DNA from 3 places in the Paenibacillus sp. NPDC057934 genome. Region 3 is predicted to be linked to each of the others. Evidence: riboswitches for the same ligand, from Rfam matches in the RefSeq annotation. Region 3 holds a riboswitch; each other region holds the start of a gene.
What was found. Region 3 has a riboswitch for cyclic di-AMP ahead of ACFVRY_RS29115 (C40 family peptidase). Riboswitches for the same ligand answer to the same signal wherever they lie in the genome.
Positions count from the first base shown of each region.

Region 1 (3,279 bases), on a different contig from region 3:
CAGCTTTTAACTTGTTAACGAGATTGTAGACACCCTATCCGGCTAAATGTGCCCTACAGGCTATTTTCCTCAGGCTACCGTCCCCTCAGTTCTCCCTGACAGTCGTCTCGGCACCTTCACGTTCATTTACGAAGCTGAGATGGCTTCTCCCCCAACCACACATACTGTCCAACACCACAGCAATCGTCCTGCCATGCTCAGAAAGGCTGTATTCCACGCGTGGAGGCATCTCCTGATAAAAGATCCGGTCAATGAGCCCGTCCTCCTCCAGCTCCCGTAGCTGCTTTGTGAGCGTGCCTTGGGACACGTCCGGTATCCTCCGCCGCAGTTCCCCGAACCGCTGCGTCCCGTCCACCAGCAGCATGAACAGGATCAGCGGCTTCCATTTGCCCCCAATGACATCCAAGGTTGCCAGAACGCCTGTCAGTCTGGGTTCCTGCGAATTTCGTTTCATCATCATCACCTCTCCTGTTCTCTTCATCATACCTGTGACGCCCCTCCATTGCACGTCTCTCCTAAATAGTACGAATTTTCGTACCGGGTACGAATAAAGTGCGTACTGTGCAGCGCCGTTATTTTACCCAATAATAGAATAGAAACTAACATACGAATAAAGGAGAACAACCTATCATGTCAACTCTTACTTTACAAAATCAACGGGTCGTTATTATAGGAGGAAGCTCCGGGATTGGCCTCGCAACGGCCAAGCAAGCGGTGGAGCAAGGTGCATTCGTCGTTCTGGCAGGTCGGTCCTTGGACAAACTGGAACTAGCCAAGGAGAGACTGGGCGCAGACTCCGTGGAAATATACACATTGGATAACAAAGATGAGGAACAGCTGAAATCCTTTTTCGAGCAAGTGGGTCCGTTCGATCATCTGTTCACGCCTGGTGCCAGCTATGTCAGAGGGCCGATTACGTCAAGTGCGGAGGTTGCCCGCAGTTGTTTTGACGCCAAATTCTGGCCACAATACAATACTGTAAAATATGCTGCCCCGCAGATGCGCCCGAATGGATCGGTCGTACTGATGTCCGGTGCCTTTGGGCAAAGACCGCTCACAGATGGCGCTTCCTACGCTGCCTGCAATGGAGCCATCGAAAGTCTGGGTAAAGCACTGGCGGTGGAGCTGGCCCCTATTCGGGTCAATGTCATTTCCCCGGGAACGATCCACACAGAATTTAACTGGGATGGCGCCGAACAGGCAGTTCGGGATGAATCCTATAACGCCTATGCCAAAATCAACCTGCTCGGCCGGATCGGCACAGCCGCAGAAGCCGCACATACTGTCGTATATCTGATGACGAACGGATATACCACCGGCAGCACCCTGTTCCCAGACGGCGGCTATATTTTACGCTAATCTCCTAGCATACTCTCAAAATAAAAGGTGCCCCGAACAGCCAGAAAGCTAGCTAATTCGGGGCACCTTTTATGTATTTCCTGGATTACTTCTGTCCAGTCATGGCCAGATAGCTTGTCTCACTCACGACACGGCGTGCGGTAACATAACGATCAGCATAATACGATTCCGACAATTTGCTGATGCGAACGCCCTTGCTGCTGGAGGAATGAGCGAACTCACCATCACCGATATAAATACCCGCATGAGAAATTCCGTTACCGAGGGTATTAAAGAATACTAAATCTCCGACACGAAGATCTTCTTTAGCTACAGCTGTTCCAGCTTTAGCTTGGGACTGCGAGGTACGCGGAAGATCTCCGGCATTGAACTTATTGAATATGTATAAAATAAATCCGGAACAATCAAAACCCGCTGCTGTTGTGCCTCCCCATACATAAGGAGTACCAAGGAGTTGGTTCACTTCATTCTCGATCTTAACGTCACTGGCAAAGGCGGCTGGTGCTGCTGCAGTTAATAGAATAGCGGCTCCAAGTACAGAAACAATAAACTTCTTCAGACCGTGATTCTCCCTTCAAATGCCTACGGAGTTAGCTGAGGGTTCGGTTAAAGGTTTCCCTATATTCCCTTGCTTTCAGGAATAATTCACCCAGATGTGGTTCCCCCGTTTTCAACGATTGAAATTCGGCAACATTGATTAATATTTTGTAACTATTTGTATAGTAGTATAGATGTCCCCCTTCTGTCAATGCTATTTGATAGATTCATAACTTTATTTGCTCCCACATTCTTTCTACATATTTATAGATTATACTGCTATTTACCGGTTATTTTTCGCGGAATCGGGCCTGATATTTCTATCAATTCTTCCTCTATCGGTCCCGCAGGCGTACATGAATATGAAAGTAAAAGACTGGTAACATTCTTGTAATCACTGCGGGTAACTGTGGTTTGAGATTAATTAGATTATAATATCAGTTATTTTGTCACAACTATCTTCATTTCCAGGTTTTATAGGTGGCGACCTCTGATTCAGGGTACATTTTCGGAATAGCAAAAAGACGCTACAAGCACCAAAGAATTGGAATGATAGCGTCTTTTAATTACAAGTATAATCAATAACAGAAAGTTAGAAATCTTAAATCGCTATTACCAAGGCAGTTGCTGGTCTTGGTGATAGAACCCGCCTGTTGGACCATCGGCTGGCAGTGTAGCAAACTTAATACTGGTCAGACTTCCTTCTCTTTCATCCAAAGAGGCTTTCTCTCCTCCAAGTCCAGTGCGGACCCAACCCGGATGAACGGAATTCACCTTGATCGGCGTGTCCTTCAGTTCGTGTGCTAAATGAACAGTAAATGCATTCAAGGCTGTTTTAGAAGCATTATATGCAAATGTCTTCATTGAATAAATTGGAGCAGCAGGATCTGAATGGACAGTCAGAGAACCGAGAACACTGGACAGATTTACAATACGCCCTGCTTCAGATTTACGGATAAGCGGCAGTAACGTTTGTGTCAGCTGGATCAGTGAGAAAAAGTTAACATTAAACGTTTCTCTAAGTAGTTCAATTGGAAGTGTACTTGTACGGTTAACAACTTCGACTGATACACTTTCTTCATCCAGTAAGATCCCCGCATTATTAATTAATATATCTAGTTTCCCAAAGTTTTTCTCAATGTAGTCATACACGGTAGCATGATCTGAAATGGTATTCACGTCAATTTTTACGCTCACTACATCTAATCCTTCTTGTTTCAGTTCCGCTGCAACAGCTTGTCCTTTATCCGCATCGCGGGCGCCGATAATTACGGTAGCTCCCAATTTGCCAAGCCCACGAGCAGTTTCCACACCAATTCCACGAGTAGCGCCTGTAATCAATGCCACTTTTCCCTTTTGATCTTGTGTTGTCATATTGAATCC
Region 1 is NZ_JBHVPB010000001.1:103,346-106,624, reverse strand. It holds gene ACFVRY_RS00475 (winged helix-turn-helix transcriptional regulator) at 86-457, opposite strand; gene ACFVRY_RS00470 (SDR family oxidoreductase) at 631-1,359, shown strand; gene ACFVRY_RS00465 (C40 family peptidase) at 1,445-1,918, opposite strand; cyclic di-AMP (ydaO/yuaA leader) riboswitch at 1,923-2,059, opposite strand; gene ACFVRY_RS00460 (SDR family oxidoreductase) at 2,509-3,270, opposite strand.
Region 1: linked by a shared signal. The riboswitch ahead of ACFVRY_RS00465 (C40 family peptidase) and the one ahead of ACFVRY_RS29115 (C40 family peptidase) in region 3 are both predicted to bind cyclic di-AMP.

Region 2 (3,279 bases), on a different contig from region 3:
TATAAGTGATGAGCGGTAGCTCTGCGATCATTTCCTGAGCACAAGTTATTCTTAATTGCTACCCTCACTATAGCTGATTCAACCTAATTTTGCAAAAGCTCAGACTTAGTTAAGCTCTGGTTTTACAGGTCCGATCACATACACAGCACGAGACTTGCGTCCGAAATTACGTGCATGGTTCAGCGAATCGTAGTAGACATCCACCTTATTGCCTTTGATAGCGCCACCAGTATCTTCTGCACGGCGGAAACCCAGGCCTTCGATATATACCCACCAACCGATAGGAATTACATTAGGGTCCACTGCAATCGTACGTCCTTCCGTTACGCGTGTGCCGGAGGCGGTACGAGTTCCAATGCCCGGTTCTTCTGAAGAATAAGCAGTCATCGAGACGTTCTTGATTAATTTCTTGTATTCAAAATTGACGCCCGATTTAGTGGCGACATTACTGCTCTTGGCACTGGTTTTTGTTGAAATGGTAGCATTAGCTGTTTTGGAAGTTGTTGTTTGGGCCACTGTTACAGGTTTTGGGAGAGGCTTTGTGCCAACGGCGATAATTTTGTCTTTGGTCACCGTCTGCACTTCTTTCCCAACCATACGCATGGAAGCCAGTTCACCGTCTTGATAAACCTTTTCGATGTGCTGGATCATGACGCCTGGTGCGCCCGCCTGTGCCACTCTGACTGTTCCCTTGGTAAGGGAGGGGTCTGCCGTCTTGATGACTCGATATGGCAAGTTCGTTGTCCGCTGTACAGTTTGTTTGTTAATGCGGACAATCTTGATATCCATATTGGCAGAGATAGTGGTATCTAGCGAAGGGAAAATCTTATCATGGCCTTCGAGGGCAATACCCAGCTTCTTGATGGCCTGACCGATTGTTTTCTCGGTCGTATAAAAAATCTTTTTTGCACCATCCGCAGAAAGACTGAATGGCTGCGCACGGTTAATTACGACACGGTCGCCGTCTTTTATTTCATCACTAAGGCCTATAGATAGTTGATCATGCGGCTGCAGCGAAATTTGCTCTTTTGCTAGTGCATCACTGAGAATCGCTTCACGCGTTTCCAGAGACTGCGTTTTCCCGTCTATTACTAAAGTGATCTGCTTGCTGCTTTGACCGTGCACGTACAGCAGAATGATCAGCGTGATCAAAATCGATAACACGCCGGCAAGTGAAAGTACGCGAAAATTCACTTGTTCCCACCGTAAAGCGTAAGACCTGCTGGATGATTGCGAATCATGGGATACTTCTGGTTGGAATACGCCCATTCTCTCCATCCTCCTTACATAGCCCCGTCGTCAGCTGTATACCAAGATGACTGTCATCATTCGGACGAAACTATTCGAGATTGTCACAGGACACGCTATTTGCAATACCTTTGCGTCTCCTGCTCATGGATCGCCTGCCCGGCATAGTGCTCCCCCCACATCTGTTATATAACAGTATGCAGGGTACATTCGCATTATTCAAAATAAAAGAAGCCTAAAAGAGTTCTATGAGGACTCTTTCGTGGCTTCTCCGATGTTAGAATACGCGGCTTATGCACGAGGTTTCCTCTCTTACTTTCGCTTACGGGGTTAGCTGTCGGGTTCGGACGAAAGAGAGACGCCCTATCTTGGGTCACCCGCTCACGGCGGTTGCCCTTAAATTCACCCCAAAGACCACGTGAAGAAATCAAATAGTGTCTGCGGCATTCTATGCTGTGCTTGTGGTACTCTGCATGCGGCAAAACAATATTGGTTCCCCCGTTCTCCATACGGAGACTCAGCGAGACGATCCATGATAGCGTGGGCTGTCACTGTAACAACAGCTCACTGCACTGAAAAGATGATATCCTTTTTTGATGCATGTTGTAAAGGACGATTCAACCACGTTTACGCAAATATATGGTTAAAATATTGTAATATTCGGCTGTTTTTTTATTAAAAAAGTTTAATACATCGGCTATCCTCTATTTTTCACCGTGTTTTCTCCCGATTTCACTCAATGCCAAATCGTTCCAGCGCGTTCGCATACGTAATTTCAGCCAATTCCTCCCAAGTTATCCCTTTAATTTCTGCCGCAGCTTCTGCCACCAACTTGACATGAGCGCTCTCATTTCGCTTCCCGCGGAAGGGGTGTGGCGTCAGATACGGGGAGTCTGTTTCGATCAACAAACGGTCCAGTGGCGTCTGCGCCAGCACCTCTTTGGGAACCCTTGCATTCTTGAACGTTATCGGTCCTCCGAAGGATAAATGGAACCCCAAATCCAAGCACATTTTCGCTGTCTCCCAGCTGCCGGAGAAGGAATGCATTACACCACCAACCTCGTTAGCCTTCTCCTCGCGGAGAATTCGTACCACGTCCTCATGGGCATCTCGATCATGAATACAGATAGGCATCTTCAGCTCACGGGCTAGTCCGATCTGCTTACGGAAGACCTCATGCTGCACGTCCTTAGGAGAGGTATCCCAGTAATAATCGAGACCGATTTCACCAATGGCGACAACCTTCTTGTGACTACACAGCGAGGCGATCCAATCGAGGTCCCCCTCCTTCATGTCAATCGCATCCTGCGGATGCCATCCCACGGCTGCATAAATATAATCATACGATTCGGCGAGCTGCATCGTGGTTGGAATCGTCTCCCGGTTAAATCCGATATTGATCATTTTGCTGACACCGGCCTCCACCGCACGGGCAATGACCTGTTCACGGTCCTCGTCGAATTGCGGAGCATCCAGATGGGTATGTGTGTCGAATAAGTACATGTACTGTTGTCCTCCCGGTCTTGATTTCTATGTTCAAAGATAACTATTTAATCTTTATTTCGCGAATATTTCAGCAATGGAGTCAGGCAGTTTTGAAAGCGCCTTATTCAGCTTGTCTTGTGGAAAATATAAGTGATATCTTCCACGGTGAATGCCGCTGATGGAACGAATAATGTCTGAAACTTCCGAAATTTCACGCAGCCGATCCTTCCGGTCAAGCAGCAATATTTGGTTGCTGTCAAAACCCTCTCCCGGACGAAACACATCATACGGAAGGTCTGACGGAAAATCAATTTCCAAATCATATTCCGGGTTCAGTCCCGCTCCGGCAAAACTGCGGCGAATTTCGTCAATCGTCTCCGGATCGAGGCTCTCCATCTCCACATATTTATACAGTTTACGATGAATAAACCGGCTACACAAGTCGCTTAGCAGCCCATCCTCCTCCAGTGTCCATTGCATGAAGGCTGTCTGAACTAGCGCCTCATCTAGCAGCAAATACTGTTCCACTGTCACTTCTCCCTGAAG
Region 2 is NZ_JBHVPB010000018.1:47,781-51,059, forward strand. It holds gene ACFVRY_RS28105 (resuscitation-promoting factor) at 106-1,269, opposite strand; cyclic di-AMP (ydaO/yuaA leader) riboswitch at 1,553-1,781, opposite strand; gene ACFVRY_RS28110 (TatD family hydrolase) at 1,981-2,751, opposite strand; gene ACFVRY_RS28115 (HD domain-containing protein) at 2,806-3,279, opposite strand, start outside.
Region 2: linked by a shared signal. The riboswitch ahead of ACFVRY_RS28105 (resuscitation-promoting factor) and the one ahead of ACFVRY_RS29115 (C40 family peptidase) in region 3 are both predicted to bind cyclic di-AMP.

Region 3 (3,279 bases):
TACGGGAGGCCGTAGTATCAGTCCTCCTGCGTTATCCTGAACACAACGCGGGGGGCAGCGGTATGTCCAGGCTGCTGTTCTACATCGAGGGTCAGCATAGTCTTACCTCGGACCCTGACGTACAGCGCTGGCTATGCATGCTGCTGGGGTTGACCGTGCTGCGACTGCTCATTTCCCCGTTCATTCGGGCGGGTCTGCTGCATGAGCTGCATCAGGAGCGTTCAGGAGAACGCGGTCTGTTCTTTTTTCCCGGCATGAAGAAGCATGGTCTGTCCGTGCTGGTCTTCAGCCTGGTAGAGTGGCTATTCGCCCTTCTACCCGTTTACTGGTTCGCACCCAAGATATATACACTGCTGCTGTCATCTTTAATGGACTATAAGCTGCTGCTGAATGGCATTCCCTATATTCTGGTCTGGTGCGCCTATGTGTATGTTATCCGCTTGCTGTTGTTGTACATGCAGTTCGGCTATACGGCCGGGACTGGTATGTTCTCTTCCCTGCTAATCGCCCTACGGTGCTTCCTCACCGCGATAGGGGTATCGCTCGTAATGGGAGCAGGCAGTCTGCTTCTCTTGGTGATCTACGCTTTGGGGATTATTTACTTCCCAGGCCTGCCCGCACTCCTGATCCGCCAACTCCTTCCGCTCCCGTCCACACTGCTTAAATTGTGGGGCATAGCGGCTCAATATGACCTATGGAGGAGTAAAGCATTCCCACAATAAATTCGCCCCACTCAGGGCATATTAGAAGAGTCATTGTTCCTGGATAACAGGAGCCGCGACTCTTTTTTTGTCATCTTCAGCAGAGCGATTTGCAAAATGGTAACGGGTTTGATACAATGGCTTCTGTACTACTAGTAACAACTTTGTAATCTTTTGAAGGCACTTCTTAATAACTTCATTTATGTCATGTATGCAGTTGTCGATACGTCACACTTTAGGTGCATAAAACGCCGAATTCCTTGCACCGGGAAGTGGGGGAACCATATTTTGGGTGAATTGATCTCGTAAGAGAGGGATCATAGGGGACCTTCTACCGAACCCTTAAGCTAACCTCGCAGGCCTTGGAAGGAGTACATCTTTTGAACAGACAGAATTTCAAGAAAATCATTGTTACAGCCACACTGGGCTTGGCACTCGCCATCGGTATCGGAACCAATAGCGCTTCAGCAGACTCCAAAATGGACTCGGTTATCACAAAAACCCTCGGAACCTCCTATAAAACTGGAGGGACAAGCACTGCGGGATTTGATTGTTCTGGATTCACTACATATGTATACAAAAGCATCGGCATTTCGTTGCCGCGCACATCCCAATCGCAATATAGCGCAGGTACCTCCATCTCTCGCAGTCAAATGCGGCCCGGAGACCTCGTATTCTTCAACACACTTGGTAACGGTGTATCTCATGTCGGCATCTTCGTCGGAAATGGTAAATTTGCCCAATCGTCATCTTCACGTGGCGTCATTATTAGCTCACTGAGTGAGAAATACTGGGCTGACCGCTACATTGGTGCCAAACGCATCATGAGCACAACTGCTTATAAAGCGGTTGCCTACGACTAAACAAACCTCTACACTACGACCATTCTATTTAACTTCATATCTATATTGTGCCTGGAGACTGATTATCATCATAGTCAATTTCCGGGTTTTTCCTATTTTATAGTATACGTATACACCTCAGGGGAGCAGATGAATCATCTTTGTGCCAAAAAACTCAATAAATTTTGGAAATTTCAGTTTGTCCTCTATTTTCAACGTTAATAGTGAGAATCCGCTCTTAAAATCCCATTTTTTGCGTACAAATATGCTATAAATGATTGCCAAGCGACGCTGTGTTTGTTACAATTAGCGCAGTGAGTTTTTAGTAACATTTTTGTAATTATTGAGTCACCTTTTTATAAGGTTTTGTCATGTATTCATATAGCAGTCTAATTCTAATCAACAGTATATGCCGAGTTCCCTAACCATTAGGGAAACGGGGGAACCACTTTGGGTGAATTGACCTCCTGTTCGAAGAGGGGTCATAGGGGACCTTCAACCGAACCCTTAAGCTAACCTCGTAGGCATTGGAAGGGGTTTACACTTTTGAAGAAGAAATTAGCAGCAGCAGTGCTTGGCTTTTCTATGATGCTTACCGCTATTGGAGCAGGAAGCGCTTTCGCCGATTCCAAGATGGATAAGGTGATTGACAAGGCTATCGGCACCAAGTACGTAGCTGGTGGCACGTCTACAAGTGGATTTGATTGCTCTGGTTTTACAATGTTTGTCTTCAACAAGATTGGTATTGATCTGCCACACCAATCCGGTTCCCAATATCAGATGGGCTCCACGGTGTCACGTGACGAACTTAGAGCAGGCGACCTGGTATTCTTCAATACCAGTGGCAAAGGAATCTCCCACGTTGGCGTTTATGTTGGCGAAGGCAAATTCGCCCATGCTTCATCTTCTCGTGGTGTAACGATCAGTTCATTGAGCGAGAGCTATTATGTTAGTCGTTATGTGGGTGCTAAACGCGTGATGAGTACGGATGCTTATCAGGCGCTTGCAACGGATACTCAAGATTTTGACGATGTACAATAAGTTATAAGTGAGTCCTTTTCCCGATTTTATCGAAATCTGGAGAAGGGCTTTTTTTGTCGTCTCTGTTACTCTTCATTACCCTTCCTGAAATTCACCAAACAACATTTTCCCGACTTTCTGCGCCCGATCTTATGCTTTTTGTATATAATTAAATTATAGAACTTTATCCTATGGAAAGGAGGACTCACGATCCTATGATTCATTTACCTGTTACGTTCCATGTGGTACCCATGGAGAACAGCCATGCTGAAGACATCTGCCAATGGAGCTATGAGCCTCCTTACAATATATATGGCTGGATGCCCTGGAAACAGATGGAGGAGCTCGGCATTGAGTTTGGCGATCCTCAGCTGCGTAGTGAGCAGTATGTATCTGTGCTGAACGATGAAGGCGATCTCTGCGGCTTCGCACAGCTGTTCCCGATGGAAGGTGTAGTACGTTTGGGGATCGGTATGCGTCCTGAGCTTTGCGGTCACGGAATGGGTCAGCACTTTGTCCGCGCCATTGTCCAAGCTGCAGTTCTGCGCTATCCTGGGCGGGAGGTTGATTTGGAGGTGCTGACCTGGAATCAGCGAGCCATACGGACTTACCAAAAGAGTGGTTTTACGATTTCAGACACTTATGAACGAATGACACCTACTGGAAGCAAACCATTTTATTGTATGGTCTATGAGAAATGATGCTATGTTATAGGA
Region 3 is NZ_JBHVPB010000022.1:16,354-19,632, reverse strand. It holds gene ACFVRY_RS29120 (hypothetical protein) at 1-722, shown strand, start outside; cyclic di-AMP (ydaO/yuaA leader) riboswitch at 941-1,078, shown strand; gene ACFVRY_RS29115 (C40 family peptidase) at 1,082-1,564, shown strand; cyclic di-AMP (ydaO/yuaA leader) riboswitch at 1,944-2,085, shown strand; gene ACFVRY_RS29110 (C40 family peptidase) at 2,090-2,584, shown strand; gene ACFVRY_RS29105 (GNAT family N-acetyltransferase) at 2,779-3,264, shown strand.